Regions from separate parts of the Mycobacterium sp. NGS62 genome, predicted to be linked through region 3. Evidence: riboswitches for the same ligand, from Rfam matches in the RefSeq annotation. Region 3 holds a riboswitch; each other region holds the start of a gene.
The links. A riboswitch is a leader RNA that binds a small molecule or an ion and turns the genes downstream of it on or off. The one in region 3 is predicted to bind cobalamin.

Region 1 (11,853 bases), on a different contig from region 3:
GAGCTTCTTCTCGTCGGCGCCGATGTCTTTCAGCCAAGCCAACGGCACCGGCGCGAACGCCTCGTTGACCTCGTAGGCACCGATCTCGTCCAGGCTCAGCCCGGAGCGCTTCAGCGCCTTCTGGGTCGCCGGGATGGGCCCGGTCAGCATGATCACCGGGTTGGAGCCGGCCAGCGTCGCGGTGTGCACCTTGGCGATCGGCTTGAGCCCCAACGACTTCGCCTTCTCCGCCGACATGAACAGCAGCGCAGCCGAGCCGTCGGAGATCTGGCTGGAGTTACCGGCGTGGATCACGCCGTCCTCTTTGAAGGCCGGCTTGAGCTGGGCCATCTTCTCCATCGGTGTGCCGCGGCGGATGCCTTCGTCTTTGAGAATCGTGTTGCCGTCCTGGTCCTTGATGGCAACGATCTCATCGTCGAACGCCCCGGAATCTTGTGCCGCAGCGGCCTTTTCGTGAGAATCGAGGGAGAACTGGTCGAGCGTGGTGCGGTCGAATCCCCACTGCTCGGCGATCATCTCGGCGCCGATGCCCTGGTTCGGGACGGCGCCGTCGTAGCGGTCCAGGAAGTCCTGCGGGAACGGCCTGCCACCGCCGGCGAGCGACGAGCCCATCGGCACCCGCGACATCGATTCCACACCGCCGGCCACGACGACGTCGTAGTGACCGGCGACCACACCCGCGGCCGCGAAGTGCACCGACTGCTGGCTGGACCCACACTGGCGATCGACGGTGATACCCGGCACGCTCTCGGGCCAGCCGGCCGTCAGCAACGCGGTGCGACCGATGTCGAGGGCTTGCTCACCGGCCTGCATGACACATCCCCAGATCACGTCGTCGACGATCTCGGGGTCGACGCCGGCTTTGCCGACGAGCCCGTTGAGCACCTGGGCGGACAGGTCGGCGGGGTGCACCCCGGACAGACCACCGTTGCGTTTGCCGATCGGTGAGCGCACCGCTTCGACGATGACGGCTTCAGCCATGACGTTCTCCTTTGACTCGTGTGCCTCGATTCTTGACCACGGCGCCGGGCGGGTCGGGGGCGGGGTTGCCGGGTAGCGTCGGCGGCATGGCACGCATCGTCGTCATCGGCGGCCACGGCAAGGTCGCCTTGCATCTGGCCCGAATCCTGACCGAGCGCGGCGACGCGGTGACGTCGGTTTTCCGCAATCCCGACCACGCCGAGGAAGTTGCCCTTACCGGGGCCACACCCGTCGTCGCCGACATCGAGCAACTCGACACCGACGCCCTGGCCGACCTGGTGGCCGGACATGACGCGGTGGTCTTCACCGCCGGCGCCGGTGGCGGCAATCCGGCCCGCACCTACGCCGTCGATCGCGACGCGGCCGTCCGGGTCATCGACGCCGCCGCCAAGGCCGGAGTTCGGCGCTTCGTGATGGTCTCGTATTTCGGCGCCGGACCCGGCCACGGTGTGCCGCAAGACGATCCGTTCTTCCCCTATGCCGAGGCCAAGGCCGCCGCCGACACCCATCTGCGCAGCAGTGACCTCGACTGGACCATCCTGGGACCCGGTCGGCTCACGCTCGATCCCGCGACCGGGCGCATCGCCGTCGGTGCCGCGCCGCATGGCCGGGAAGTCACCCGCGAGGACGTCGCGCTGGTGGCGGCGGCCGTGCTGCACGACGACGCGACGATCGGGCGAACCATCGAGTTCAACAACGGCGACGTGCCCATCGCCGAAGCACTGGCCGCCGACTAGGCGATCGCAAGCGCGGCGAAGCCGGGCGCGGGGGGTCGCCGTCATCAGACCTAGTAGTCTCGATTACGCAACTGGTTTGCCGTCGCCGCAAGGTGTCGGCATCGAGCGAGGCATGTTGGCTATGCGTCGCGAGAGGGAACCCGGTGAGAATCCGGGACTGTCCCGCAGCGGTATGCAGGAACGACCGCCGTCTAGAAGCACTGGTCAACGACCGGGAAGCGACGGCCATTAGGAGCACCACGTGGTGCATGCCTGCGAGTCCGAAGACCTGCCAGCTGTGCCGGACGCGCCGCGTCCGGCGGTTCACCGCCTCGTGGGATGGGCGTTGGCCGTACCGGTTGCCGTGCCCACCGGGCGCAGTGCACCCGATCGGCTGTGCGTCCGCTGGCGGTGACCACCACGTCGAGTGAAGGACGAACACGTGACCGCTCAGCCGTTTACCGCCACCATCACCGGCTCCCCGCGCATCGGTCCGCGCCGCGAACTCAAACGCGCAACCGAAGGCTACTGGGCCGGCCGGACCAGTCGATCCGAGCTGGAGTCCGTCGCCGCCACCCTGCGCCGCGACACCTGGGCGGAATTGGCGGCCGCGGGGCTGGACTCCGTCCCGGTGAACACGTTCTCCTACTACGACCAGATGCTCGACACATCGGTACTGCTCGGCGCGCTGCCGGCCAGGGTCGCGGACGTGGCCGACGAGCTGGACCGTTACTTTGCGGCGGCCCGCGGCAACGACGACGTCGCGCCGCTGGAGATGACCAAGTGGTTCGACACCAACTACCACTACCTGGTTCCCGAGATTGCGCCCGGCACCCGCTTCGAGCTGCATCCTGACAAGGTGCTCGCCGAGCTGAAAGAGGCCCGCGACCAAGGGATTCCCGCGCGACCGGTAGTCATCGGCCCGATCACCTTCCTGCTGCTGAGCAAGCCGGTGGATGGTGCCGGTACACCGATCGAACGCCTCGACGAACTGATCCCGGTGTACACCGAGTTGCTGTCGCTGCTGGCCGACAACGGCGCGCAGTGGGTGCAGTTGGACGAGCCCGCGCTGGTGACCGATGTCGCCGCCGACGCGGCCGCGCTGGCCGAACGCGTCTACACCGCATTGGGCTCGGTGGGCAGGCGGCCGGCGATCCATGTCGCCACCTACTTCGGCGATCCCGGCGCCGCGCTGCCTGCACTGGCTCGCACGCCGGTCGAGGCGATCGGCGTGGACCTGGTCCGCGGCGCCAACGCGGAGCTGGCATCGATTCCCGAGCTGGCCGGCAAAACGCTGGTCGCCGGTATCGTCAACGGCCGCAACATCTGGCGCACCGACCTGGAGTCCGCGCTGAGCCGGCTGGCGACGCTGCTGGGGTCGGCGCAGGCAGTTGCGGTGTCGACGTCGTGCTCGACGTTGCATGTCCCCTACTCCCTGGCTTTGGAAGAGGGCGCCACCGATCTGGACGACAACCTGCGCAGCTGGCTGGCGTTCGGCACCGAAAAGGTGCACGAGGTCGTCACGCTCGCGCGTGCGCTGCGCGAGGGCCGCGACGCGGTGGCCGACGAGGTCGCGGCCTCCAATGCCGCAGTGGCGTCGCGCCGTTCGGATCCGCGGCTGCACAACGGCCAGATCCGCGAGCGCATCGACTCGATCGTCGCATCGGGTAACCAACGCGGACCCGCGGCCGATCGCCGCAGCAGCCAACAGGAGCGGCTCCAGCTGCCGCTGTTGCCGACGACGACGATCGGCTCCTACCCGCAGACCTCGGCGATCCGCAAGGCCCGGGCGGCGTTGCGGACCGGCGAGATCGACCAGAGCGAGTACGTCGCACGGATGAAGTCCGAGATCGCCGACGTGATTGCCCTGCAGGAGCAACTCGGACTCGACGTGCTGGTGCACGGCGAGCCGGAACGCAACGACATGGTGCAGTACTTCGCCGAACAACTCGACGGATTCTTCGCCACCCAGAACGGCTGGGTGCAGTCCTACGGCAGCCGCTGCGTGCGCCCGCCGATCCTCTACGGCGACGTGGCGCGGCCGCATCCGATGACGGTCGACTGGATCACCTACGCGCAGTCGCTGACCGAGAAGCCGGTCAAGGGCATGCTGACCGGCCCGGTGACGATCCTGGCGTGGTCGTTCGTCCGCGACGACCAACCGCTGGCCGACACCGCCGAACAGGTTGCGCTGGCGATCCGCGACGAGACGATGGATCTGCAGTCGGCGGGCATCGGGGTCATCCAGGTCGACGAGCCCGCGCTGCGGGAGTTGTTGCCGCTGCGGCGTGCTGATCAGGACGCCTACCTGGCTTGGGCGGTCGGCGCATTCCGGTTGGCGACGTCCGGCGTCGCCGACTCGACGCAGATCCACACCCACCTGTGCTATTCGGAGTTCGGCGAAGTGATCGGCGCGATCGCCGACCTCGACGCCGACGTGACGTCCATCGAGGCGGCCCGCTCACACATGGAGGTGCTCGACGACCTCAACGCGGTCGGTTTCGCCAACAGCGTGGGCCCAGGCGTCTACGACATCCACTCGCCGCGGGTGCCGGCCGAGTCGGAGATCGCGACATCACTGCAAGCAGCGCTGAAAGCCGTTCCCGCGGAGCGGCTGTGGGTCAATCCCGACTGCGGACTGAAGACGCGCAGTATCGACGAGGTGAAGGCGTCGCTGCAGCACATGGTGAGCGCGGCGACGAAGGTGCGCGAAGGCTAATCGGGCGCCGCTGCCCGGCTTTCATACACCTGCACCGGGATGTCGTCATCCCACGGCTGGCGGGTCACCATATCGGCGACGCACACGTAGCCGCGCTCGAACTCGCCGGTGGCGGCGTCGACCAGCCGATACTGCTGGGTCTGGCGGTGGATCGGCTGGGCGTCGAGCATCACGATGCGCACCTCGCCGGGTTCGAAGTGGCAACGCTTGTGCAGCGCGGCGACCAGCTGCTCGTTGCTGAAGTGCCCGTCGCCGAAGTTCCAGCCGATGGCGGTGCTGGTGATCCGCTCACCGTCGGTGAGGACATAGTCGTCCTCGTTCTGGCCGGCCATGGCGCGGTGCGCCAAGGTGAACAAGGCCCGGCCGTGGGTGTTGAACGCGCGGAACGCATATCCCATGTACATCGGGATCTGAGCGGCTTCCTTGCTGCCGTAGAACTTCTCCAGTTGAGCGGCGGGCATGCTGGCGATCGCCACGATGCCCTTGCCGATCTTCTCGTCGGCGGAGGGCTTGACGCACCACAGCGTGGTGTCCCAGTTGCCCGCGTAGTAGCGCATGCCCGGCAGGAAGGACACCTTGCGCGGAAACAGGTTTCCGAGCACCACCGTCCCCGCGACGACGGCGAACAGCAGTATCGGCAGCGGCGTCGTCAAGTCACCGAGCCCGACGGAGGGGTGGCCGACGAACAGCGCCAGCACGCAAAACATCATGAAGACGTTCCACTCCAACGGCACGCCCATCGGAATCGCCGACAGGATGCCCCAGTGGAAGCACAGCATGACGAACGCGGCGATTGCCGTGAGCCAGCCGCCGTCGCTGAAGAACAGCACCAGCGGCACCAGTCCCTCGATCACCGTGGAAAAATGCGCGAGCCAACGTGACCGCCGGCCCGGGCGCAAATCGTCCGGGAAGTGCTCGAAGAACTTCCGTTTCATCGACCGCGAGCGAAACAGCGGGTTGTTACTCATCATCGTCGAGATGACGAACGGGAAGTGCTTGTTGAGTTTCGACGTCGCGGCACCCAGCCAGATGACCAGGCACACCAGTTTGGCGCCCAGGATCATGTCCACGCTGAAGCCGGTGAACAAGAAAGCGACGGTGAACGAGGCATACACCTCGCCGCGGGCGGCCAGGAAGATGACTTTGTCGCGCAACCCCAGCACCGCCAGCACGCCCAGCACCGCCCAGATCTGCCATAGCGGTAACACCCCCACCGTCGTCCCCAACGCCGGGGCGGGGCCGGTGCCGTCGGAGAACAGTGCGATGACGAGGAGCACGAGCAGGGCCCCGTAGAGCAGTGCGTCGAACGGGGTGCGCCGGTCCCCTCTGGTCAGCGGTATGCGATCCGGCCACGGTGGCAGCCGGATGGTGCCCGGCCGCAGCCAATACAGGATCGAGCCCAACGGCGGAAAGAACCGGTTGTTCAGCGGCCCGAACCCGCAGCCCAGGCCGACCACCTCGAACAGCATGGTGTACAGCACGACCTTCTCGAACACGATCGGCTCGGCATACCAGTGCGCGACGTTGGTGAACCCGTCGATGCCCGTGGTGGTCAACGCGATCAGCCAGGCCGCCAGGATGTAGAGGCCGATCTTGACGACGTAGAACAGGTGCAACAGCGCCGGAGTGCCGAAGCCGACCTCAGCCCAATGCCGGGCCATCGGGATGATCTTCTCAGCGCGGGTGCCCTTGCTCCACTCCTCGAAGTCGATTTGGGGGGTGTCCTGTTTGAGAAATCCCATGGCGCCTAAGACTAGAACGTGTTCTAGACCGATGGGTCCGGTTCTTGACTACTACTGTCCGTAGTAGTAGAACGGAGGGTGAGCAGGCCGACGGACGGTGATCGTGATGGTCGAACAGATCCAGCAGCAACGAGACGACGCGGTTCGGTACCTGCCTTGCGCCGCACTCGCATTCGCGCTCGGCTTTTCGATACACGGCGTCGACCATCTGCTTCGCGGCATGTCCGCTTCACCCCCGTTCATCATGGCCGCCGGCATGGTGCAGGGGCTGTTCGTCGTGCTGGCAATCGCGATGGTGGCGATGAATCGCCCTCGTGCACCGCTGGCCGCGATCGCGGTCGGGTTCGGAAGCGCAGTGGGGTTCACCTATGCGCATGTGTTGCCGACCTTTCTGCCGGGTTATCAGGACAGCTTCATCTCGGCGCCGCACCTCAACGTAACGTGGTTCTCGTGGTTGTCTGCTCTGGCCGAAATCGGCACGGGCATCGTCTTCGGGATCGTCGGCGTGCAGGAGGTGAACAATGCCAGGAACCCTGTTCTTCGACGGCAAATGCGGAATGTGCACCAGAGCGGTGGAGTCGATCCTGAAGCTCAATCGGACCGGAGGCCTGCGGACCGAACCACTGCAGGGCCCGGGAGTCGCTGAGCGACTGGGCGTTCCGCCATCGCAGCTGCTGGATTCGGCCCGGTGGCAAGGCGAGTCGGGAACGGTTTACTCCGGCGCGGAGGCGATGAACGCGGCGGTGTCGACGGGGCTTGGCAGCAGGCTGCCGCTACTGCTCTACCGCCTGCCCGGTATTCGCCACCTCGAAGACGCGATCTACCGGTGGGTCGTTGCGCACCGCTATCGATTCCCCGGCACAACACCGCATTGCGAATCACATCCCGCCAGTTGCTGATGCCCGCCGGCCAGCGCACGCTGCGGACGGCCGGAGTACTCGCTGAGCGGACGGATCAGCGCATTGGAACCGGCTTGCTCGATGATGTGGGCCGTCCAGCCGGTGATCCGGCTCATCACGAACAGCGGTGTGAACATCGGGATGTCGAAGCCCATCAGGTAGTACGCCGGACCGGTCGGGAAGTCGAGATTGGGCTTGATTCCGCTTGCGCTGAACATCTCGCTTTCCAGAATGCTGTAGATGTCCAGCCAGCGCTGTCCGCCACTGACCGCGGCGACCCGAGCCAGCGCGTCTTTCATTGTCGGCACCCGGGAATCGCCGCTCTTGTAGACGCGATGACCGAATCCCATGATCTTCTCTTTGCGGGAAAGCTTGCCGTGCAACCATGGTATTGCGTTGCCGGCGCAGCCGATTTCGAGCATGTCGTGCATGACGGCTTCGTTGGCGCCGCCGTGCAGTCGGCCTTTGAGCGCCCCGATCGCCGCGGTGACCGCGCTATAGATGTCGGACTGGGTCGAGGTGACCACCCGGGCGGCGAACGTCGAGGCGTTGAAGCCGTGCTCGGCGTAAAGGATCATCGACTGTTCGAACGCGGCAACGGCCACGGGTTCTAAGGGGGCCGGCGCCTCGCCGAAGCACATCCGCAGAAAGTTCTCCGCATACCCGAGCTGACTGTGTGGTGCGATCGGCGCCAGGCCACGCCGGCGACGCATGTCGGCGGCCACGATCGTCGGCAATACCGCGAACATCCGCAGCGCCTTGGCGTAGTTCGCCGATTCAGCGCTGTCGTCCTCGTCGGGGTCCTCGGCGCCCAGATAACTGATCGTGGTGCGTACCACGTCCATCGGATGGCAGTTGTCCGGCAACTTGGCCAACAGCGACAGCATCGAGCGGTTCAGCCGGCGGCCCGCGCGTTCGCGTTGGCAGAACAACGCCAACTCGGCGTCGGTCGGCAGTTCGCCGTGCCACAGCAGGTAGGCGACCTGCTCGAAACTGCAGTGCGCGGACAGGTCCTGCACCGGATAGCCCCGGTAAGTCAGCGAGTTGGTCTCCGGCACTACTTTGGAGATCGCCGTGGTGTCGACAATGACGCCGGCCAGTCCCTTGTGAATCATCGATTGCCTCCCGCGATGTCGGTATCGAACTGGGTGTAGTCGGCGTAGCGCAGCAACTCATAAAGCCTGCTGCGGTGCTGCATGTGCTCGAGCAGTCCGGATTGGGTTCCGGTGGAGTCGATTTCGCGCAGTCCCTGCTCGACTGCGAACATCGCCAGCCGCAGCGTTGTGACCGGGTAGAGGACGACGTTGTAGCCGATGTCGGAAAGCTGCCGCACGCTCAGCAGCGGCGACTTGCCGAACTCGGTCATGTTGGCCAGCAACGGCACGTCCAGCGCGGTGCGGAACCGTTCGAACTCCGCCGTCGCTGTCAACGCCTCGGTGAAGATCAGATCGGCCCCGGCGTCGGCGTAGGCACGGGCGCGCTCGATCGCGGCGGGAACGCCCTCGACACCCGCGGCGTCGGTGCGAGCGCAGACGACGAAGTTCGGGTCACGCCGAGCCGCTACCGCCGCGCGGATCCGCTGGACCATCTCAACAGTGGGTACGACGTCCTTGCCGTCCAGGTGCCCGCAGCGCTTGGGGTTCACTTGGTCCTCGAGATGGCAGCCGGCCAGCCCGGCGTCTTCCAGCATCGTGACGGTACGCGCGGCATTGAGAGGTTCGCCGAATCCCGTGTCGGCATCGATCAGCGTGGGCAGGTCGGTGGCCGCGGCGATCTGCGCTCCGCGAGCGGCCACCTCCGACAAGGTCGTCAGACCGATGTCCGGCAGTCCCAGGTCGGCCGACAGCGCGGCGCCGGACACGTACACGCCGTCAAAACCGATCTCGGCGATCAGTTTGGCCACCAACGGCGAGAAGGCACCTGGAAAGCGTTGCAACCTACCGGAATTCAATCCTGCCCGGAAGGTCATCCGCTTGGCGGCGGCGCTGGAGGCCGCACCCATCAACCCGTTCACCGGAAGATTCCCGACGACACTGTTGGCGCCTTGTCCAGCACCTGCGGATCCACCAGTACGTTCAATGCTCCCAGCGTGCCGGTTTTCATCTCGGCGAGGCCGTCGACCGTCGACAAGAACCGTTGCTGTTCAGCCGGTTTGACCACGCCTTCCGCGAGCCGGCGGAATTTAGCGACGTACTCGTCTCGCCCGAACGGCCGCGCACCCAGCGGATGCGCATCGGCAACCGCCAGCTCGTCGCTGATCACCTCACCGCTTTTCAGCGTGACTTCGGCTCGCGCCCCGAACGCCTTCTCGGCAGGGTCGGTCGAGTGGTAGCGGCGGGTCCACTCAGGATCTTCGACGGTGGAAACCTTGCGCCACAGCTCGATGGTGTCGGGCCGGTGGGCCCGCTCGGGTGTGTAGGACTGTTCGTGGTCCCAGCTGCCGTCCTGGAGCGCCACCGCGAAGATGTAGGGCAGCGAGTGATCGAGCGTTTCCCGCGATGCGTCCGGGTCGAACTTCTGCGGGTCGCCGGATCCCGTGCCGATCACAACGTGAGTGTGGTGACTGGTGTGCAGCACGACCGATGCCACCTGGCTGAGATCACCAATGCGGTCGCGCAGCCGCCGGGCCAGGTCGATCGGCGCCTGGCTCTGATACTCGGCAGAGTGCTCCTTGGTGAAGCTGTCCAGAATCGCGCGCTTGGGTTCCCCGGGCGCGGGCAGTGGAACTTGATAGGTGTGCTCGGGACCCGAAAGTAGCCAAGCGATGACGCCGTCTTCACCCTCCCAGATCGGGGCCGGCGAACCCTCGCCCCGCATCGCCCGGTCGACGGCCTCGATCGCCACCTTGCCGGCGTGCGCCGGCGCGAACGCCTTCCAGCTGGAGATCGATCCCTTGCGGGACTGCCGGGTCGCCGTGGTCAGGTGCAGCGCTTGGCCGATCGCTTGGTAGATGGTGTCGACGTCGAGCCGCAACATAGTGCCGAGGCCGGCGGCCACCGACGGGCCCAGGTGCGCGACATGGTCAATCTTGTGCTCGTGCAGGCAGATTCCGCGGACCAAATCGACCTGGATCTCGTAGGCGGTGGCCAGGCCGCGAATCAAATCGGCTCCGCGCACCCCAAGTTGCTGGGCGACCGCCACTAGCGGTGGGATGTTGTCACCGGGATGGGAGTACTCGGCGGCCAGGAACGTGTCGTGGAAATCGAGTTCGCGCACCGCGACACCATTGGCCCAGGCCGCCCACTCCGCCGAATACGTTCCCTCCACACCGAAAACCGCGGCGCCGGGTCGGGCCCGGTGTGCCACCGCCTGCAGCCGAGCCACCGTGACCGGTCGCCGCACCACCGAGGCGGCGCTGACCGCCGCGTCGTCGATGATCCGGTTGAGCACCATCGCCTCGGTCTGCGGATCGACGCCGACGGGATCGGCGGCCACCTCGGCGATCTTGTACGCCAGGTGGTCGCGCTGCGGAAACTTGTCGGCACTGCGCCGCGTCCGGACCGGATGAATGTCCATGATCCGCACACTATGCAACGCCAGCCGAGAGCGAAAGACCCTGTACATGCATAATTTTGCAACCCGTACCGGTGCCAATTGCGAACATTGCGAATAGACCCGGGAGTACGGTGTCAACGTGGCGAAGATGTTTTCCGGCCCCCGGCTGCGGCGGTTGCGTGAAGACCGAGGGCTCACGCAAGCGGCGTTGGCCCGCACCCTGGATCTGTCCACCAGCTACGTCAACCAGTTGGAGAACGACCAGCGGCCGATCACGGTGCCGGTGCTGCTCGCGCTCACCGAGCGCTTCGACCTGCCGACGAACTATTTCTCCCCCGACTCCGACGCGCGGCTGGTTGCCGACCTTTCCGACGTTTTCACGGCGACTACCGCCGAACACGTCAGCCGGGCGCAGGTCGAGGAACTGGTCTCGCGAATGCCCGAAGTCGGCCGCAGTCTGGTGGCCGTGCACCGTCGTTTGCGCGACGCCACCGACGAAGTGGAGGCCTATCGCTCCCGCGCGACCACCGAGACGTCACTGCCGCCCGAGCGGCCGATGCCGTTCGAGGAGGTGCGTGATTTCTTCTACGACCGCAACAATTACATCGGTAATCTCGACGTCGCGGCCGAACGGCTCTTCGCCGAGAACCAGATGCGCGTCGGAGGGCTGGACATTCAGCTGCCGATGCTGATGGCCGACCAGTTCGGCATCACCGTTGTCGTCGATGCTGATCTGCCCGAAACCACCAAGCGCTCCTTCGATCCGGCCACCCGGGTGCTTCGGGTCGCCCAGTGGCTGATGCCAGGCCAGCGTGCGTTCCAAATCGCCACCCAGCTGGCGCTGGTCAGCCAGTCGGAGCTGATCTCGAGCATCCTGGCCACCGACGACCAACTCAGCGTCGAGGCGCGTGGCGTCGCCCGGATAGGACTGGCCAATTACTTCGCGGGCGCGTTTCTACTGCCGTATCGTGAATTTCAACGGGCCGCCGACGAACTGCGTTATGACATCGACTTGTTGGGCCGCCGCTTCGAGGTGGGCTTCGAGACCGTCTGCCATCGACTCTCGACGTTGCAGCGCCCGGCGTCGCGCGGGGTACCGTTCATCTTCGTGCGCACCGACAAGGCCGGCAACATCTCGAAACGCCAGTCGGCCACCGCTTTTCACTTCAGCCGAGTCGGCGGCAGCTGCCCGCTGTGGGTGGTGCACGACGCGTTCGCCCAGCCGGGCCGGATCGTCACCCAAGTGGCGCAGATGCCCGATGGCCGCTCGTATTTCTGGATCGCCAAGACCACCGCCCCGG
Region 2 (11,853 bases), on a different contig from region 3:
CCAGGATCCCCATGTCTGCGCCGCGGCCGGTGCCGACCATGATCGCCGTGGGGGTGGCCAGGCCCAGCGCACATGGGCACGCGATGATCAGCACCGCGACCGCCGCAGTCATGCCAGCGACCGGATTGGCGGCGAACAGCGTCCAGCCGGCAAACGTCGCCACGGCAACGCCGAGAACAGCCGGCACGAACACCGCCGAGACCCGATCGGCCAACCGCTGTACCGGCGCCTTGCCGCCCTGTGCCTGCTCGACCAGGCGCACAATCTGGGCCAGCGCGGTGTCGGTCCCGACGGCGGTGGCGCGCACGGTCAGTAGCCCATCGGTGTTGACGGTGGCCCCGGCGACATGGTCACCCACCGTTTTCTCGACCGGGACGGACTCGCCGGTCAGCATCGACTCATCGACGGCGGCGCGCCCGTCGATGATCTTGCCGTCGACCGGGATCTTCTCCCCCGGCCGCACCAGCACCACGTCGCCGACTTGTACGCGATCAATCGGCACAAGGAGCTCCTGGCCGTCAACCAGCAGGCAGGCTTCCTTGGCGCCCATCTCCAGCAGCTTGCTGATCGCCTCTCGCGTCTTGCCGTGGGCTCTGGCCTCGAAATAGCGGCCCAGCACGACGAACGCAATGATCAATGCCGCGGTGTCGAAGAACAACGGCCCACCAACGAACAGCTGAACGGTGGAGTAGAGGAACGCGGTCAGGGTGCCGAGTGTGATCAGCGTGTCCATGTTCGCGGTTTTCTCCCGCGCCCGCTGCGCCGCCCCCAACAGGAACGGCCACCCGGCGATGAATTGCACCGGCACCGTCGCGCCGAAGGCTAACCACCCCGCCCACGGGTAAGCGCCGAAAAACATCGTCAAGCCAGATGCCACCAGCCCCAACGGCCAGGCCAACCACACTCGCCGCAACCAAGCCCGAATCCCGCGCTCGGCCTCCTCGCGCGGCGACAGCTGACCCGCGGTCACCGGCTCCAGCTGATGACCGATGCCTGCTAGCGCCTTCCGCAGCCGCTCGATCTCCGGCGGATTCTCCGGCGCGTCGCCGCGCAGACCCAACAGCATCCGGCCGATCCCGCCAACGACTTTCCCCACAATGCCGCCGTTATCAACTGAGCGCGGGGCACCCCAAGGCTCCGGGGCGACGGGGCTGCGCTCGGCCTGGGTGATCGCCGACAAGACAGCAGAGGAATCGCAGCGCCCGGGCACATACCGGATCACCACCGACGCCGTCCGTGGGTAGACACGCACAGTGCGCACCCCGGCCAGCTTGCCCACCATCTCTTCGATCGCGGCGACCCGGCCCTCATCGATACGAAAGCCGTTGGTGTGCACACGCATCCGCCCCGCCGCATCGGAAGCAACGGTCACGCCCACCTCCCGCTCAGCATCAATCGTCAGCATCAGCAGTCCTGGTCTTGGTCTTTCCAGTCCGCCGCGGCTGGGATGGAACGTCCTCGTCGGCCACCGCTGACAGCGGCGCTTTCTCCCCACTGCGCTCTATCGCCTCGGCGAACATGTCAGCGGCCGTCAGCCGCGCCCGCTCCGTCTTCGCCTCAGCCTTGCGCACACCGCGCACACCACAGGCCATCGCCGAAACCGTTGCCTCCCGCCACGGAGTCTTCGCCACCACCCGGTGCACCGCCTCATACGCCGCAAAAGTCAACACGTGGGGCGCCGCCTTCACCAAAAATCCATGCAGGGCCATCTCGACCGCTCCCTTCACAATCGTTGCCGTTATTGGCTTACCCTCGCGGCGGCGCGCGCGTCGCGCGTCGCGTTAGCCCACCGGCAACCCCCAAGGTAAGGGTTGCCCCTAGGGCAAGGTCAAGGGTTAGGCAACACCCGCGCCGGTGATGATTCATCGAGTTCACCGGGTCCTAATTGCACCTGATATTCGACCGGGCGCAGTACCGAAACATTTCGGAACGCCCTGGCCTACGCGATTACAGCGCGTATCACCGAAACCCGATGGCTCGGGAAACCGTAGGCGGCGAAACATTACGACGTTGGCCCTTGACTTTGTCCCCGCGGCAATCGCTAGCGTTGGAGTTACGGCGGTAATGCCTCCACCGTATTCACGCAAAGGAGGCGAACACGAGTTGAGCCACACCGTAATTGGGCCTCGTGGTCCCTGTAGGCCACTCTGCGGCGCACCGCCAACGCCGCAAGCAGATTTATCGATTGGCGACATTGTGCATCACTTACACACCGATCCTTTGAGCACCAGCGCCGTCGCGAAACATTCTGCAATGCAACGGCTCACGTCACAAGACCCGACCACGGTATCGCCGACGGCCAATGGCTCGCGACGCCGTGGGGCACCCTAGCAGAACGGAAACCCCTACCATGTCCACCGGCATCACTAGCCACGCCGGTGCCCTGGTTACCGCCATCATGGTGCTAACCGGCGCCGCAATTCTGAGCAGCGGCGCGGTATCCGCCGACCCAAGCCAGGACGACCAGTTTCTGGCACTGCTCGATAAAGATGAAATCCCTGCCATCAAGAACGTGCCAAGCGTCATCGCCGCAGCCCACAAAGTTTGTCGCAAACTCGATGGTGGTATGCCGGCGAACGACATACTGGACGGGCTAAGGAACGATGCGTACAACATAGACCCGACCGTGCATCTGTACCCTGCCCGCCTCACGACCACCATGACCCGATTCATCACTGCCGCAGTGGAGATCTACTGCCCATACGATCAAAGCAAGATAGCTTCCATCAAGGCTAATCCCGACCCGGTATCGAATGAACCGACGCACCGGGTCGCCACGTACACGCACAACACAGTCAACCCAGGAAGCGATTTACCGGAGCCGCCGCCGGGGTTGCATATGACCAACATGCCGGCGGCATGCCAGGAACCGACGGGCACCGGTACGGTGCGGCTGCCACACTCGATGGACGGCGGCGTTTTTGCGGCGGGCCGCTACCGGGACGACCAGTCAGACGTGCATGGCAAAATGCTCACCTCACTGATCGGAGCGGTTCCCACGGGGGATCCCCGCTTACCGGACCCGCCGCAGATTCCGCCACCACCGCCGCCGACGGCGCGTACCCTGACACCACCCCTGCCGACCGCCGCACCGCCGCCACCAAAACAATCGCCGCCGCCACCGCAACAGCCGCCGCCACCGCAAGAGGTGGAACCTCCTGCTGATGCTCCTCAGCCCGGGGGTGCTGCCGGCAGCGGCGGCAATGGTGGCAACGGGGGTGGCGGCAACGGCGGTGGCGGTCCGGTGGAGCCGTCGCCGGCGCGACCCAGGCCGCCGGGCTTTATCAGGCTCGCACCCTGAGACAGGAACCGAGTCGTCGGCTGCCGCCAATGCCCGCCGCTGATCGCTTCGCGATGATGACCTCGGTGCAGGCCGCACGGTCGTGAACTGCCGCGCGTAGTTCAAGCCAGTAACCTTTGGTTAACAGCCGCCCTCGATGGGCAAATGTTCTTCAGCAACTAGTGGCCCCCACTAGGGCGTTGTATTAAGTTCTGGCAGGCCATCGCGCCGTACCCTTGACTTTGCCCTTGAGGCAACCCCTACCGTTGGAGTCACCGTCGCCGATGCTCGCCGCCAGGGGGCGAGGCGTCACTCGACGACGTCTGCAATTCAGACGAAAAGGAGGAAGGGGAAGCGGACCCGCTACGCCGACACCGCGCCCCCAACGACCAATGAGCGCGACATCTGCATCCGGCACTCGCCCGGATACGTTTGAACCCAGCAGCTGGGAACCGTCATCAATGGCGGCCACCGTCCGTGAACGAAATCCGGTAACGCACACCGTCGGTGACGCCGCCAAAGCCATCGGCGTCTCGGCCAAGGCCATCCGGATCTGGGAAGCCAAGGGGCTGCTGCCGCCCGCTGAGCGCACCCAAGCCGGCTACCGGCTGTTCAGCGACGACGACATCGCGATCCTGCGGTTCATTCTGCGGGCCCGGACCCTTGGCCTAACCTTGTCGGAGATCAAAGACATCCTTGACCTGCATCGCCACGGTATGGCGCCCTGCGAGCAGGTCACCGCGCTGCTCGACAAGCACATTCGCGACATCGACCGCGCCATCGCCGACCTGCGCGCCCTACGCACCACCCTGGCCGCTGCGCTACAGAGCGCCCGCAGCGACCAACGCCGCGGACAGGCTGCCACCGTCTGCCGCATCATCGAATCGCCAACGGCATAGCCGATCATCGCGTCACTGCTCATTTATTTGAGGAAAGACTGAGCGCATGCAACTGGCGACGGTTCAGCTGCGCCACAGAGTCGTCGAGGCCCTTTTCCAGGAGCGCGAGAACCCCCGCCTACTCGGCTACCGGAGCGCGCAGTCGTACCAGCTCAGCATGCTCATCGACTGAAAGCGATTGGCCTCCAATAAGCTTCGGCGGACCGCCAGCGCCGGCCAAGGTTATCCGCCACCGCTCACCCACATATGCAAGAGGCTCTTATTCAGACCTAGCTCGCGGGCAAGATCAGTAACACGCCCGTTACCGTCGATGACACGATGTGTGACCTCGAAACCGGCTACTCAGAAGTAAACGATCGCCGAGTTCGTGGCATACCGGAAATCCTTCCGGGAAGGCGGACAGAGTTCGCAGCGACCTTCGCTCCTGGCACAACCGGAGCTGAGGTGGGTAGCGACACTCAGGGGCCCGCACTGGCGCTGGCCGAATCGACGGGTCGCCAAGCGCGGCTGCATGGCCCGAAGCCGATCGCACCGCCCAGCCAGGAGCGCCGGTTCAGCTGACCTTTTCCATCGTTTGCCCGCAGCAGCAAGTCGGATCCTGCCGGCCCTGACAATCCGGGGGTGCGCTCCTGGTCACCGTCAGTTCACATCCGCAGTCCGGCCGCGGGCAGCGGTACACGTCGCCTTCACGAAATGGCATCTTTCATCCTTGCGGTGTCGTAGGTATAGATGACGCTAAAGCTGGCCCCTGGGGACAGGTCAAGCCCATGCGACGAATCACGAAATTGGCGGCTTTCACCGCGGGGTCAAGCCGCCGGGCTGACTTGCAGAAGGTGCGCTAAATCTTGGCAATCCACGTCCGCGCCGAGGTGCCGTGCGGGCACGTCCGACAGGTCCTGAACACCCGTCTCGACGGAGTCCGCGCACAGATCGCCTAACTCGTCGCCCTTGAAGGCCACTTGCAGACCCTTCTCGACCACGCGCCGCACGCCGCACCCACCGAACACGACCGTTCCACGGTGTGCTGGGTCTTGGAAAGCGACCTGGATTCGGACGCCACCGCCGAGCTCAGCCACCCCCGCGACTAGGCTGTGTCCGCCGCGGCGTATCGGAGACCCGCGAAAGCTGTGCTGCTGATCGCCTTGGGCACAATGCAATTGGCATGGGGTGGCGCTCTCGGTTGTGATCTGGCTGGAGAAATCAGCTTCTTTCGGCGATTGGCTTACGCGTGTGATGGCGGCAATCCTCGTTAGGACGACGTAACAGCGCACCCGCCGAGCGGCTGGCCACCATGCTCAAGGCACTGAGCCGAACCCGGCTGCGACTGATATCGCTGGCTTGTCGTGTTGGGTCTAGGTTCCGGCGATGACGATCAATGTCCGTTGTCGTTCTATCTGGGGCAGTCGCGGGCAGGCGCGCCGGTGGTGCCTCAAATGAAGTGGCAATCCCGTTGGCTGGGTTTGTCAGTTGATCTGAGGCACATCGTGATTCGCGCTGGCGGCTCGGGTTGGTCGTGTCCGTTACTTAGTCGGCCGACGGTTTCCTGTTGGTGGGCAGCAGTTCGCTGATCAGTGCCTGGACGTGGTCGGCGATATCGTCGCGGATGGAACGTACGGTCTGGAGGGGTTGGCCCGCGGGGTCGGGCAGCTTCCAGTCGCGGTAGGCCACCCCCGGGAAGTAGGGGCAGGTGTCGCCGCAACCCATGGTGATCACCACGTCGCTGGTTTGCACCGTGTCACCGGTGAGTGCTTTGGGGTTTGCGGCGGTGATGTCGATGCCGAGTTCGGCCATCGCGGCCACCGCGATCGGGTTGATTTGGTCGGCGGGTTCGGTTCCGGCGGAGCGCACCTCGATGCGGTCACCGGCCAGGTGGGTTAGCAGTGCGGCCGCCATTTGGGAGCGTCCGGCGTTATGCACGCAGACGAACAAGACACTGGGTTTATGGGCCATCGGCAGCCACTCTTTGGGTGGTGTCGCGACTGAAGAGACGGGTGCGCAGTGCTAGGGAGACGTAGACCAGGCCGACGAGGACGGGTACTTCGATGAGCGGTCCGACGACCCCGGCCAGAGCTTGGCCGGAGGTGGCGCCGTAGGTGGCGATCGCCACGGCAATCGCGAGTTCGAAGTTGTTGCCGGCGGCGGTGAACGCCAACGTGGTAGTGCGCTCGTAACCCACTTTCAGGACGGCGCCGAGCAGATAGCCGCTGGCCCACATGATGGCGAAGTAGGCCAGCAGCGGCACCGCGATCCGCGCGACATCGAAAGGCCGGGAGGTGATTTGGTGGCCTTGCAGGGCGAACAGAATGACAATGGTGAACAGCAGCCCATACAACGCCCAGGGGCCGATAAGGGGCATAAACCGCGACTCATACCAGGGCCGGCCCTTGAGCCGTTCACCGAGGCGACGGGACAGGTACCCGGCCAACAGTGGGATGCCGAGAAAGATCAGCACGGATTTAGCGATCTGCCACGGCGAGACCTCGATCCCGGTCTGGGGCAAGCCCAGCCAGCCGGGCAGCACCGACAGGTAGAACCAGCCCAACGCGGCGAACATCAGCACCTGGAAGATCGAGTTCAACGCAACCAGCACCGCGGCGGCTTCGCGATCCCCGCAGGCCAGGTCATTCCAGATGATGACCATGGCGATGCAGCGAGCCAACCCGACGATGATCAGCCCGGTGCGGTACTCGGGCAGATCGGGCAGCAGCAGCCACGCCAGAGTGAACATCACCGCCGGCCCGATCAGCCAGTTCAACACCAACGAGGACACCAGCAGTTTGCGGTCGCCGGTGACCTCGCCGAGCCGGTCGTAGCGGACTTTGGCCAGCACCGGATACATCATCACCAACAATCCAAGGGCGATCGGCAGCGAAACACCGTCAACCTCAACGGCACTCAAGCCCTCGCCCAGGCCCGGCACCAGCCGGCCCAGCAGCAGGCCGGCGGCCATCGCCACCCCAATCCACACCGGCAAGAACCGGTCCAATGTGGACAGCTTGGCGGCCGCTGACGGCGCGGCAGTCGATACGGCGGTGTCGCTCATAGGTTCTCTCCCAGTGGCGCGAAGCGGCGGCCCGCTTCGCTGGCAAGTGTCAACGTGACGCGGTTCTGGCGTGTGGTGCGATCGTGTTCTCTGCGGCTGCCTCAGTCGGACGAGGTGGTGGGTTTGGTCGCGCGGATGATCGCGCCGTGCATTCCCTCGGCGACTTCATGGGTGAATGTGACTGTGGCATCGGTGAATCCGGCTGCGGCCAGCCCGTCGAGGTACTCCTGCTTGGACAGCGCTCCGGCAATGCAGCCAACGTAGGAGCCTCGTTCGGCACGCTCAGCGGCGCTGAGCTGATCTTCGGCGACGACATCGGAGATCCCGATCCGCCCGCCGGGGACCAGCACGCGGAACATTTCGGCAATCACGGCGGGTTTGTCGGCGGACAGGTTGATCACGCAGTTGGAGATGACGACGTCGACGGCGGCCTCGGGCAGCGGGATGTCTTCGATGGTGCCCTTGCGGAACTCGACGTTGGTAGCGCCGGCCTTGGCTTTGTTCTCCTCGGCCAGAGCGAGCATTTCGTCGGTCATGTCGACGCCGTAAGCAAACCCCTGCGGACCCACCCGGCGCGCCGACAACAACACGTCGATGCCGCCGCCAGAACCCAGGTCAAGCACCCGCTCGCCGGGATGTAGGTCGGCGACCGCGGTCGGGTTGCCGCAGCCCAGGCTCGCCGCGAGTGCTTCGGCGGGAATCGCGGAGTGCTCGTCGGCGCCGTAGAGGCCGGCGCCGAAGATGGTCCCAAAATCGGCCGAATCGCTTGACCCGCAGCAACTCGCTGCGGTCAGCACATCGCTGTTGGTGTCACCGCTACGCACCGCGGCGGCGGCGGCGCCGTAGCTTGCCTGGACCTGATCGCGCAGCTCGTTGTGTTCGGCGGTCATCGGACCACTCCTTCCATTGACGGTTGTCTATGCGAACATAGTGCACAAAACATCGATGGCTGTCAATGCGTGTGTCATACTGGGGTCATGCCCGCCACGATCGCATCCAGAACCGACCCCAATCGCTCGCTGCTTGTGGCCGATCTGGCGGCGTGCTGCAGCCCGATCACCGGCGGCGTGCTCGACGCGGCGGCCGCCGAGCGGCTGGCTGGGGTGCTCAAGGCGCTGGCCGAGCCGACCCGGCTGCGGCTGGTATCGCTGATCGCAGGCCATGAGGGCGGCGAGGCATGCGTGTGCGACCTGACCGACCCGGTCGGCCTGTCCCAGCCGACGGTGTCGCACCACCTCAAGATCCTGGTCGAGGCTGGCTTGCTCGAACGCGCAAAGCGCGGCAAATGGGCTTACTACCGGCTAGTACCCGCAACCCTAGACGCACTGGCCGGCGTATTCGCCGGTGCCCCAAAATAAGGTGGCAAAGCTGGCGGCCGCGGCCGATGCCGCACCCGTCGTGCGACAATGTCGCCGATAAGGCGATCACGATGCAGGAAGCCGGTGCAAGTCCGGCGCGGTCCCGCCACTGTCATCGGGGAGCGACCCTCATCGGCCACGGCCAGCCGGCTGGAAGGCGAGGCGAGCAGCGATCCGAAAGCCAGGACACTGCCGTCATCGCGTCCTGCGAACCGGGGCGGTGTACCCCGAGAGAGCTGACCGATGTCACGTCCGCCGTGGGTGGCCCTGCTCGGGGTCACCATCCTGGCGCTCGGCGTGGGCGCATGCGCCCCCTCGTCGAAGAAGCCGTCCGACACCAGCGCCTCCGATAAGCCAAGCTGCATCAGCGAATTCGACCCGAATGCCGACTACTTCCCGGACAAGTCGGCGGTCCGAGACGCCACCAATTTCACGATCAGCTATCACAACAGCTATCAGGTGCTGACCGTCCACCAGCCCTACCCCAACGGGTCGCCACAGTCCTATGTGCTGGTGCGTTGCGGGTCCCCGGCGCCGGCGTTGACCGGCGACCTGGCGCACGCACCGCAGATCACGGTGCCCGTCGCCAGCCTGTATTCGGCGTCGACCACCCATCTGGGGATGATCGCCGAACTCGACCAGACCGAGGTGGTCACCGGTCTGGCCAATAGCGCCAACGCCGTCAACCCGCAGATCCGCGAACGCGTCGATGCCGGCAAGGTGGCCGACTACGCGCCGGGCCAGCAGGTCAACGTCGAGTCGGTGATCGCGGGCCATCCCGATGTGCTGGTGACCCAGGGCACCGACGACCCGAGTTATGCCAAGCTGCGCGACGCCGGGATCAACGTGGTCGCCGACGCCGAATGGCTCGAGGCCACGCCGTTGGGCCGGGCGGAGTGGGTCAAGGTGTTCGCCGCGCTGACCGGCACCGAAAAGAAGGCCGGTGGAATCTACGACCGGCTGCGCGACGACTATCGCACGGTCGCGGCCAAGACCGCCGGCGCGCGGCCCGTCGATGTGCTGCCCGGAACCATGTACCAGGGCACCTGGTCGGTGCCCGCCGGCGGCGACTACGCCGGCCGGTTGATCGTCGACGCCGGCGGTGACTATCCGTGGTCGCGCGACCCGCAAACCGGAAGCCTGCAGCTGAGCTTCGAATCCGTCTACGCCAAGGCCGGACATGCTCCGGTGTGGCTGGTGAGCGCTGACTGGAAAACCCTCGACGACGCACTGGCCGCCGACAACCGCTACGGCGAACTGACCGCCGTCCGCGACGGGCAGGTCTGGTCGTCAACCGAGGCAATCGGCCCGGGCGGCGGCAACGACTACTGGGAGCGCGGCGTGGCCCGACCCGACCTGGTGTTGGCAGATCTGGTGGCAATCCTGCATCCCGAGCTCGCGCCCAACCACCGCTTCGAGTTCTATCGACAGGTCGCCGCCGCGTGAGCCGTGCGGCCGCCGCGCTGACGGCGCTTGCCGCGGCGGTGGCGGTGCTGACTGTGCTGGGAATTGCCCTGGGGCCGGTGCGGGTGCCGCTGTTGGACACCGTCCGCATCCTGGCCGGTGCCGACCCGTCGGACCCCCGCTGGCAGGTCATCGTGGCGAGCATGCGCGTACCGCGGGTGCTGACCGCGATCGCAGCCGGCGCCGGCCTGGGCGTGGCCGGACTCCAGATGCAGACCCTGTTCCGCAACGCGCTCGCCGACCCCTACGTGTTGGGCGTCAGCTCGGGAGCAAGCCTGGGGGTTGCCGTCGTGGTGATCGCCGGCGCCGGATCGGGCGCCGGATTCACCGCGGGCCTGGCCGGCGGCGGGCGCGCCGGCGTGGTGCTCGCTGCGGCGTTCGGAGCCGCGATCGTGCTGGCGCTGGTGCTGGCGCTGGCCCGCTGGGTGCGTTCGGCCGCGACGCTGCTGTTGATCGGCGTGATGGTGGGCGCGGCCAGCACCGCGGTGGTGAGTGTGCTGCTGGTGTATGCGGATCCGCAGCGCGTCCAGCAGTATCTGCTGTGGGGGCTGGGCAGCTTCGCCGGCACCACCTGGGCCGACTTGCGCCTGCTGTTGCCGTGCGTCGCGGTGGGCGTGGCGGCCGCGGCGATGACGGTCCGCGCTCTCAACGCGCTGCTGCTCGGCGAGGGATATGCCCGCACGATGGGTATCGACGTGGGGCGGGCCCGGACGGTCGCGGTGGCCTCGGCGTCGCTGTTGGCTGGTGTGACGACCGCGTTCTGCGGCCCGATCGCCTTTCTCGGGCTGGCGGTACCGCACCTGTCCCGTCTTGCGCTGGGTACCTCCGATCACCGGGTGCTGGTTCCCGGCGTGGTGCTGATGGGTGCGGCCGTCGCGCTGGGATGCGCGATCGTCAGCCAGGTACCCGGCAGCGACGCCGTGCTTCCGGTCAACGCGGTCACCGCGCTGATCGGGGCACCGATCGTCGTCGTCGTGCTGCTGCGCAGCCGTCGCGGGGTGGGCATCGAGCGATGATCGAGTTGCGTGAGCTGGCCATCGGCTACCGCAGCCGTCGTCGCACCAGCACCGTCGCCGCCGGGCTGCAGGCGGTGGCCCGCCGCGGCGAGCTGACAGTTTTGCTGGGGCCCAACGGATGCGGAAAGTCCACGCTGATCCGCACCCTGTGCGGACTGCAGCCCGCCCTTGGCGGGCAGGTGCTGCTGGAGGGCAGCGACCTGGCTGCACTGCCGCCCGATCAGCTGGCCCGACGGGTGGCTGTGGTGCTCACCGACCGAGTCGACCCGGGCCTGCTCTCAGCACGTGAACTCGTTGGGCTGGGCCGCATCCCGTACCTGAGCCGCGGCGCCCGGCTCACAGCTGACGACAATGCCGTCATCGACTGGGCACTGGCCGCGGTCGACGCAAGCAACCTGGCCGCGCGGCCGGCCGCCGAACTCTCCGACGGCGAACGGCAGCGGGTGCTCACGGCGCGGGCGCTCGCCCAGCAGCCTTCGGCGCTGGTGCTCGACGAGCCGACAGCCTTCCTGGACGTGCCGTCGCGCGCCGGACTGGTCGAGATGTTGCGCGGCCTGGCCCGCGGTCACGGCTTGGCGATCGTGATGTCAACGCATGACCTGGAACTCGCGTTGCGGGTCGCTGACCGGGTGTGGCTGCTCGGCCCGGACGGCGCGCTGCTCGACGCCATCCCCGAGGAACTCATCCTCGCCGGACACATCGGCACGCTGTTCGACTGCGGCACATTACGTTTCGACTCGGCGGACGGGGTGTTCGTGGTCCGCGACACGAACGGGAGAAACGCGCGCGTCGA
Region 3 (8,238 bases):
GGGATTCAAGGTTCCGGATTACCCGGAGAATCCGAAAACCGACCGGGAAAGGGAGCTGAAAAAGCGTTACGCCAATGTCTTGGGCAGTGCGGTGAACCCGGTGCTGCGGGAAGGCAACTCGGATCGGCGTGCGCCCAAGGCGGTCAAGGAATTCGCGCGTAAGCACCCGCACAGCATGGGCGAGTGGTCGATGGCATCGCGCACTCATGTGGCGACCATGCGGCACGGCGACTTCTATCACGGCGAGAAGTCGATGACGCTGGACCGCGCGCGCGACGTGAAGATGGAACTGGTCACCAAAACCGGCGAGACGATCGTGCTCAAGCCGGAAGTGTCACTGGCCGAGGGCGACATCATCGACAGCATGTTCATGAGCGTGCGTGCTCTGCGCGAGTTCTACGAGGAACAGATGGAGGATGCGCGCAAGACCGGCGTGATGTTCTCTTTGCACGTCAAGGCGACGATGATGAAGGTCAGCCACCCCATCGTGTTCGGCCACGCGGTCAAAGTCTTCTACAAGGACGCGTTCGCCAAGCATCAGAAGCTGTTCGACGAGCTGGGTGTCAACGTCAACAACGGCCTGGTTGACCTCTACAACAAGATCGAGTCGCTGCCCGCGTCGCAACACGACGAGATCATTCGCGACCTGCACGCCTGCCACGAGCACCGGCCGGAGTTGGCGATGGTCGATTCGGCCAAAGGAATCTCGAACTTCCACTCGCCCAGTGACGTGATCGTGGACGCCTCGATGCCGGCGATGATTCGCGCCGGCGGCAAGATGTACGGCGCCGACGGACGGCAAAAGGACACCAAGGCGGTCAACCCCGAGTCCACGTTCGCCCGCATCTACCAGGAAATCATCAACTTCTGCAAGACCAACGGCGCTTTCGATCCAGCGACGATGGGCACCGTTCCCAACGTCGGTCTGATGGCGCAGCAGGCCGAGGAATACGGGTCGCACGACAAGACATTCGAGCTGTCCCAAGACGGCGTCGCTAACATCGTGGACCTCGCCACCGGTGAAGTGCTGCTGTCGCAGGAGGTGGAAGCCGGCGACATCTGGCGGATGCCGATCGTGCGGGACGCGCCGATCCGCGACTGGGTGAAGCTGGCCGTCACCCGCGCCCGGAACTCCGGTATGCCGGTGCTGTTTTGGCTGGACCCCTACCGGCCGCACGAAAACGAACTGATCAAGAAGGTCAGGACGTATCTGAAGGAGCACGACACCGAGGGCCTCGACATTCAGATCATGTCGCAGGTTCGTTCCATGCGATACACCTTGGAACGGCTGATCCGCGGGCTGGACACCATCGCCGCGACCGGCAACATCCTGCGCGATTACCTGACTGACCTGTTTCCGATCCTGGAGTTGGGCACCAGCGCCAAGATGCTGTCCATCGTGCCGCTGATGGCCGGCGGCGGAATGTACGAAACCGGCGCAGGCGGTTCGGCGCCCAAGCACGTCAAGCAACTGGTGGAGGAGAATCACCTGCGCTGGGACTCGCTGGGCGAGTTCCTGGCACTGGGCGCCAGCCTGGAGGATATGGGCGCCAAGATCGGCAACGAGCGCGCCGAGATTCTGGGCACGACGCTGGATGCCGCGATCGGCAAGCTGCTGGACAACAACAAGAGCCCGTCGCGCAAGACCGGTGAGCTCGACAACCGCGGCAGCCAGTTCTATCTGGCCATGTACTGGGCGCAAGAGCTGGCGGCCCAGAACGATGACGAGGATCTGCGGAAGCACTTCACCGCACTGGCCGATGCCCTGAAGGAAAACGAAGACGTCATCGTTGCCGAACTGGCCGAGGCGCAGGGCGAGGCGGTCGACATCGGCGGCTACTACGCGCCGGATCGCGACAAGACGACCGCGGTGATGCGCCCGAGTAAAACACTCAACGCCGCACTCGACGCGCAGGTCACGACCGCCTGAATCCTGATTGTTCAGAACCGTCCGCTGTGGGGCACCCCTTGTAGTGTTGGGTCGAGAGAGATTGCTCACCCGCAGGCTCACCAGGTTGCCCACAAGGCGGCGTTAATCGTCGGGTAGGAGGATCGGACTCAGATGTCTGACGGCGGAAAGATCAAAGTCAAAGGCACGGTAGTAGAGCTCGACGGCGACGAGATGACACGTGTCATCTGGCAGTGGATCAAGGATTTGCTGATCTTTCCGCACCTCGACATCGACCTGGATTACTACGACCTGGGCATCGAGCACCGCGACGACACGGACGACCAGGTGACGATCGACTGCGCCTATGCCATCAAGAAGCACGGCGTCGGCGTCAAGTGCGCCACCATCACCCCCGACGAGGCCCGCGTCAAGGAGTTCGACCTCAAGACCATGTGGTCGTCGCCGAACGGAACGATCCGGAACATTCTGGGCGGCACAATATTTCGCGAGCCGATCATGATTTCGAACGTCCCGCGGTTGGTTCCCGGCTGGAAGAAGCCGATTATCATCGGCCGTCACGCTTTTGGCGACCAGTATCGTGCGACGAACTTCAAAGTGGACCGCCCCGGGACCGTCACGCTGACCTTCACACCCAACGACGACAGCGAGCCGGTTGTGCATGAAATGGTGAGCATTCCCGAAGACGGCGGTGTCGTGATGGGGATGTACAACTTCAAGGAATCGATCCAGGACTTCGCCCGCACGTCGTTTGCCTATGGCCTGCAAGAGAACTACCCGGTGTATCTGTCGACCAAGAACACCATCCTCAAGTCGTATGACGGCATGTTCAAAGACGAGTTCCAGCGCATCTACGACGAGGAGTTCAAGGACAAGTTCGAAAAAGCCGGACTGACCTACGAGCACCGGTTGATCGACGACATGGTGGCGGCCTGCCTGAAGTGGGAGGGCGGCTATGTCTGGGCCTGCAAGAACTACGACGGCGACGTGCAATCCGACGCGGTGGCGCAGGGCTACGGTTCACTCGGGTTGATGACGTCGGTGCTGATGACCGCCGACGGTAAGACGGTCGAGGCCGAAGCCGCGCATGGCACCGTCACGCGGCATTTCCGTCAGTATCAGGAAGGCAAGCCCACGTCCACCAACCCGATCGCCTCGATTTTCGCGTGGACCCGGGGGCTGCAGCACCGCGGCAAGCTGGACAACACCCCCGAGGTCAGCGAGTTCGCTCAGAAGCTGGAAGACGTCGTCGTCACCACCGTCGAGGGCGGCCAGATGACCAAGGACCTCGCACTGCTGATCGGCGAGGATCAAGACTGGCAGACCAGCGAGGAGTTCCTCAACACGATCGCCGAGAACCTGGACAAGGCCCTCAGCTCGACCTGATCTCGCGGATCGGCGGGCTGTATTGGTCGAGGAAATCGGTGATGACTTCGGTGATGCGGCCCGGCGCTTCGAACATCGGGATGTGACCGACACCGTCGAGCTCCGTCACCTGCGTGCCCTTGGGAAGTTGGCCCCTGAAGTAGCGGTGGGATCTCGGCCCCGGAAAGACCCGGTCCTTTTCGCAGATCACCAGATGGGCGGGAACGGCGGTCTGCGCCAAGTCCGCCAGTCCGGGCATCAACAGCGCTTTGATCAGCAGCTGGAAGTAGGCCGGGCAGTGCGCAACGTCGTCGATGATCGCCCGGAGCTCGGCTTCGCTGACGCCCTCCGGTGATCCACTGATCGGCAGGGTGGCCAGCTGGCGGCTGAACGGTAGCTGCAACGCGCGCGGCCCGAGCCAGCGGGCCAGCGCCCATACCGGCATACCCAGCACGAACTTGGCGATCACCTCGAACTTGGTGGGGCTCCACCGCGTCCATCCGCCCGCCGGGGCGATTCCGGTGATGGTGCGGGCCCGGCCCCGGCTCTCCAGTTCGAATGCCACCCAGCCGCCCAGCGAGTTGCCGACGATGTGGGCGGTGTTCCAGCCCAGCTCATCGAGCTGCCGCTCCACGTGATCGGCCAGTACCTCCGAGCTCAGAAACCAGGTACCCGAGTAGGGCCCGCCGTTGTGGCCGGCCATCGTCGGGGCGAACACCTCATAGCGGCCGGTGTCGGCCAATTGCTGCGCGACGGTCTCCCATACCAGCTGCGAGATCAGAAAGGGATGTAGCAGCAGGACCGGTTCGCCGGTACCCAGATGAATTGGCGCGCGCATATGCCGACACTATGGCGATACCGCCGGTACTCGCAATTGCGCCAGTGGAATTGCATATCGCCGGCGTCTTGCGACTGATTCGCGAATGACGGGATTGGCATGCCATAATCCGCCGGTAAGGCGACGACGTTGCAGGAAGCCGGTGCAAGTCCGGCGCGGTCCCGCCACTGTCATCGGGGAGCGACCCTCATCCGCCACGGCTGCGAGCTGGAAGGCGAGGCGAGCAACGATCCGAGAGCCAGGACACTCGCGTCGTCGCATCCTGCTACCCGGGGCGGTGTACCCCGAGAGAGCTGACGAATCGCCATGCCATGCATGTCAGGGTCGGCCGTCGCGGCTGCCCATTTCGATAAACTTGTTGCGATTTCAGGTAGTGGGCGGTGACCGCGCCGATTTGGATGGCCGCGCCGCCGGAAGTGCATTCGACGCTGCTATCCAGTGGTCCCGGCCCCGGCTCGCTGCTGGCCGCTGCGACGGCGTGGAATTCGCTGGGCACCGAATACCTCGAGGCGGCTGAGGAACTCACCGCGCTGTTGGGGGCGGTGCAGGCCGGGACGTGGGACGGTCCGACGGCCGAGAGCTACGTGGCCGCGCACGCGCCGTATCTGGCGTGGCTGATGCAAGCCTCCACCGATAGCGCCGTCCGAGCGGCCCGGCATGAAACCGCCGCCACGGCCTACATCAGTGCGCTGGCGGCCATGCCGACGTTGGCCGAGCTGGCCGCCAACCATGCCGCCCACGCGGCGTTGGTGGCAACGAATTTCTTCGGCGTCAACGCGATTCCGATCGCGCTGAACGAGGCCGACTACGTGCGGATGTGGATTCAGGCCGCCACCGTGATGGGCACCTATCAAACTGTCGCCACCGCTGCGGTCGCGGCGTCACCGCAAACCACGCCTGCGCCGCAGATCATGAAAGCCGACACCTCGGCGGCCACTTCCGATCAGCCGTCACCGCTGCCCCCGGACCGTCAGGACGACGTCCTTGACTGGCTGAACAACAGCGGGTTCACCGACTTTTACGACAGGGTCTTCCAACCGCTGATCGACGGTCTGATGAGCGACCCGTTCTTCCAGGACATGTTCGCCGGGTTTGATCCCTGGCTACCGATACTCGGAAATCCGCTTACCTACCTCAACCCGGCCAACATCGCGTTCGCTCTTGGCTACCCGATGGACATCGGAACGTACGTCGCGCTGCTGTCGCAAACCTTCGGATTCATCGGGGCGGATCTCGCCGCCGCATTCGCGACGGGTAACCCCGCGACGATCGCTTTCACGATTCTGTTCACCACAGTCGAAGCGATCGGCACGATCATCACCGATACCATCGCGCTGCTCAAGACGCTGCTGGAGACGACCCTGCTCCCGGTTTTCCTACCGTTGCTGACCCTCCCGCTGATTCCGTTGGTGGCTGCCCCCATGTTGCTGGGCGGCGCCGTGGGCTTGGCGGGTTTGCATCTGCACGGCATCCCGGTAATGCCCGTCATCCCAGCCCCTCCGCCCCTGGCGTTGGCACTGGCGCCGACCCCGCCTCCCGTCCCGGCTCCGGCACCTGCACCGTCGCCCGTCCCCGCGCCGGCAACGGCCCCTGCGCCGCCGGCACCCGTGGCGCCACCGCCGGCGCCGTCGGCGCCACCGGTTGGTCTGACCATGGACGGGTTGGCCTACATGCTTGGTGGACTGACCGCCGATGCGCGGCGGGCGGCCAGCACCGGCGCCCGCCGGAAGAAGGCGCGACATGCCCAGGGTGCTCAGCCCTTAGTGGCTGCAGCGGCTATGGAAGACCAGGCCCCGGGTGGGCGGCACCGGCGGGCGGAGGTCACGCAACTGGGCCGCGGGTACGAATACATGGACCTGGAGCCAGAGCCGCCGGTCGTGGCCTCGGATCAGGGCGCGGGACCCATCGGATTCGCCGGGACCGAACGCACGGTGGCCGGGGCGCAGCCGGCGGGATTGACCACCGTGACCGGTGGCTCCTACTGCGGCGGGTCCACGGCGCCGATGATGCCCAGCACCTGGGATCACGTGCCCGACTGAGTGACCGTGGGCTGCCGGCCGGGGCCCGCGTGAAAAGATCGAGCCATCATGAACACCGCTACCGCAACCCGCCGGGTCTTCTCCGGTGTGCAGCCCACCTCTGACTCGCTTCACCTCGGCAACGCTCTGGGTGCGGTGACTCATTGGGCCGAGTTGCAGGACGACCATGACACGTTCTTCTGCGTGGTCGACCTGCACGCCATCACCATCCCGCAGGAGCCCGACGTGTTGCGGCGGCGCACGCTAGTCACCGCGGCGCAGTATCTCGCGCTGGGCATCGACCCGGCCCGCAGCACAATCTTCGTGCAAAGTCACGTGCCGGCCCACACTCAGCTGGCTTGGGTGCTGGGCTGTTTCACCGGTTTCGGCCAGGCCTCACGGATGACGCAGTTCAAAGACAAGTCGACGCGCCAGGGCGCCGAGTCGACGACGGTGGGGCTGTTCACCTACCCGGTACTGCAGGCTGCCGACGTGCTGGCCTATGACGCCGAACTGGTGCCGGTCGGCGAGGACCAGCGCCAGCATCTCGAATTGGCCCGCGACGTCGCGCAGCGCTTCAACAGCCGGTTCCCGGATACTTTCGTCGTTCCCGACCTGCTCATCCCCAAGGTCACCGCGAAGATCTACGATTTGCAAGACCCGTCAGCCAAGATGAGCAAATCGGCTGCGACCGACGCCGGCCTGATCAACCTGCTCGACGATCCGCGGTTGTCGGCCAAGAAGATTCGCTCGGCGGTAACCGACAGCGAACGCGACATCCGCTATGACCCGGTGGCCAAACCCGGGGTGTCGAATCTGCTCGGGATCCAGTCCGCGGTCAGCGGTGTCGACCTCGACACCTTGGTAGGGCATTACGCCGGGCGGGGTTATGGCGACCTGAAGAAAGACACCGCCGACGCCGTCGTCGAATTCGTGACACCGATCAAGACCCGGGTCGACGAGTTGCTCGCAGATCCGGCCGAATTGGAGTCCGTGCTGGCTAATGGGGCGGCACGAGCGCAGGATGTGGCGGCAAAAACGGTCGATCGGGTCTATGACCGGCTAGGGTTTCTTCCACGACGTTTCTAGTCCGCGACGATGCGGAGGTCATGAGCGAATCGGCCCAACCCGGACTTCTGGATCGGCTGCGTGCGCGGTACGGGTGGTTCGACCGCGTGATGCAGGCCAACGAGCGTTTCAATGACGCCAGGGGCAACTATTTCGCGGCCGGCCTCACCTACTACACGATCTTCGCGCTGTTTCCCTTGCTGATGGTCGGTTTCGCCGCTGGCGGCTTCGTTTTGTCGCGCCGGCCCGCGCTACTGGCCCAGATCGACCACAAGGTGCGGGGCAGTGTGCCCGGTAACTTGGGTCAACAGGTCGTCGATTTGATGAATACCGCGATCGACTCGCGCGCCTCAGTCGGCCTGATCGGTTTGGCCACCGCGGCGTGGGCGGGCCTGAGCTGGATGGCCCATCTCCGCGAAGCGCTCAGCGAGATGTGGATGCAGCGCGGCGAACGACCCGGATTCGTTCGGACCAAGCTGTCGGATCTGTTTGCGATGGTGTCCACGTTCGTCGCGATCGTCGCGACCTTGGCGCTGAGCGCGCTGGCCAGTGCCGCACCGATGGCCAAAGTGCTTGGCTGGCTGGGCATTCACAACGTGCCGATGCTGGACGTGATCTTTCGCGGCGTGTCGGTGCTGATGTCGGTGGTGGTGTCATGGCTGGTGTTCACCTGGATGATCGCCCGGCTGCCCCGGGAGTCGATCAGCTTCGCCAGCTCGATACGAGCCGGACTGCTCGCCGCGATTGGGTTCGAGGTGTTCAAGTTGGTCGGGTCGATCTATCTGCGGTCGGTGCTGCATACCCCGGCCGGCGCGACGTTCGGCCCGGTGCTGGGGTTGATGGTGTTCGTCTACATCACCGCCCGTCTGCTGTTGTTCGCCACCGCCTGGGCGGCGACCTCACCGGAGAATCTGCTCGCCGCGCCCGTAGAGCCGCCCGACCCGGCGATGATCACCCCCCGGGCGCAGCCCGACGACGGTTTGAGCGCTCGGCAGGCGCTGGTCGCGGCAGCGGTCGGAGCCGTTGGCGCACTGGGGCTT

Region 1: it holds a riboswitch for cobalamin, as region 3 does, so the genes downstream of both, metE (5-methyltetrahydropteroyltriglutamate--homocysteine S-methyltransferase) here and AC5Y49_RS14335 (PPE family protein) in region 3, are expected to answer to the same signal.
Region 2: it holds a riboswitch for cobalamin, as region 3 does, so the genes downstream of both, AC5Y49_RS21920 (ABC transporter substrate-binding protein) here and AC5Y49_RS14335 (PPE family protein) in region 3, are expected to answer to the same signal.

The regions. Positions count from the first base shown of each region.
Region 1 is NZ_JCALCK010000003.1:138,525-150,377, forward strand. Features, by position in the region: gene AC5Y49_RS10035 (thiolase family protein) at 1-981, opposite strand, end outside; gene AC5Y49_RS10040 (SDR family oxidoreductase) at 1,068-1,718, shown strand; cobalamin riboswitch at 1,791-2,008, shown strand; gene metE (5-methyltetrahydropteroyltriglutamate--homocysteine S-methyltransferase) at 2,140-4,416, shown strand; gene AC5Y49_RS10050 (DUF3556 domain-containing protein) at 4,413-6,158, opposite strand; gene AC5Y49_RS10055 (hypothetical protein) at 6,256-6,804, shown strand; gene AC5Y49_RS10060 (thiol-disulfide oxidoreductase DCC family protein) at 6,716-7,057, shown strand; gene AC5Y49_RS10065 (bifunctional 2-methylcitrate synthase/citrate synthase) at 7,003-8,172, opposite strand; gene prpB (methylisocitrate lyase) at 8,169-9,071, opposite strand; gene prpD (2-methylcitrate dehydratase PrpD) at 9,068-10,573, opposite strand; gene AC5Y49_RS10080 (short-chain fatty acyl-CoA regulator family protein) at 10,701-11,853, shown strand, end outside.
Region 2 is NZ_JCALCK010000014.1:5,639-17,491, forward strand. Features, by position in the region: gene AC5Y49_RS21880 (copper-translocating P-type ATPase) at 1-1,342, opposite strand, end outside; gene AC5Y49_RS21885 (DUF1490 family protein) at 1,392-1,709, opposite strand; gene AC5Y49_RS21890 (DUF732 domain-containing protein) at 2,351-3,301, shown strand; gene AC5Y49_RS21895 (MerR family DNA-binding protein) at 3,742-4,179, shown strand; partial or broken gene AC5Y49_RS21900 (MerR family DNA-binding protein) at 4,969-5,267, shown strand; partial or broken gene arsB (ACR3 family arsenite efflux transporter) at 5,704-7,222, opposite strand; gene arsM (arsenite methyltransferase) at 7,324-8,112, opposite strand; gene AC5Y49_RS21915 (ArsR/SmtB family transcription factor) at 8,200-8,580, shown strand; cobalamin riboswitch at 8,626-8,792, shown strand; gene AC5Y49_RS21920 (ABC transporter substrate-binding protein) at 8,824-10,026, shown strand; gene AC5Y49_RS21925 (FecCD family ABC transporter permease) at 10,023-11,060, shown strand; gene AC5Y49_RS21930 (ATP-binding cassette domain-containing protein) at 11,057-11,853, shown strand, end outside.
Region 3 is NZ_JCALCK010000005.1:1,257-9,494, reverse strand. Features, by position in the region: gene AC5Y49_RS14350 (NADP-dependent isocitrate dehydrogenase) at 1-1,930, shown strand, start outside; gene AC5Y49_RS14345 (NADP-dependent isocitrate dehydrogenase) at 2,063-3,295, shown strand; gene ephH (epoxide hydrolase EphH) at 3,282-4,112, opposite strand; cobalamin riboswitch at 4,222-4,381, shown strand; gene AC5Y49_RS14335 (PPE family protein) at 4,493-6,151, shown strand; gene trpS (tryptophan--tRNA ligase) at 6,200-7,219, shown strand; gene yhjD (inner membrane protein YhjD) at 7,240-8,238, shown strand, end outside.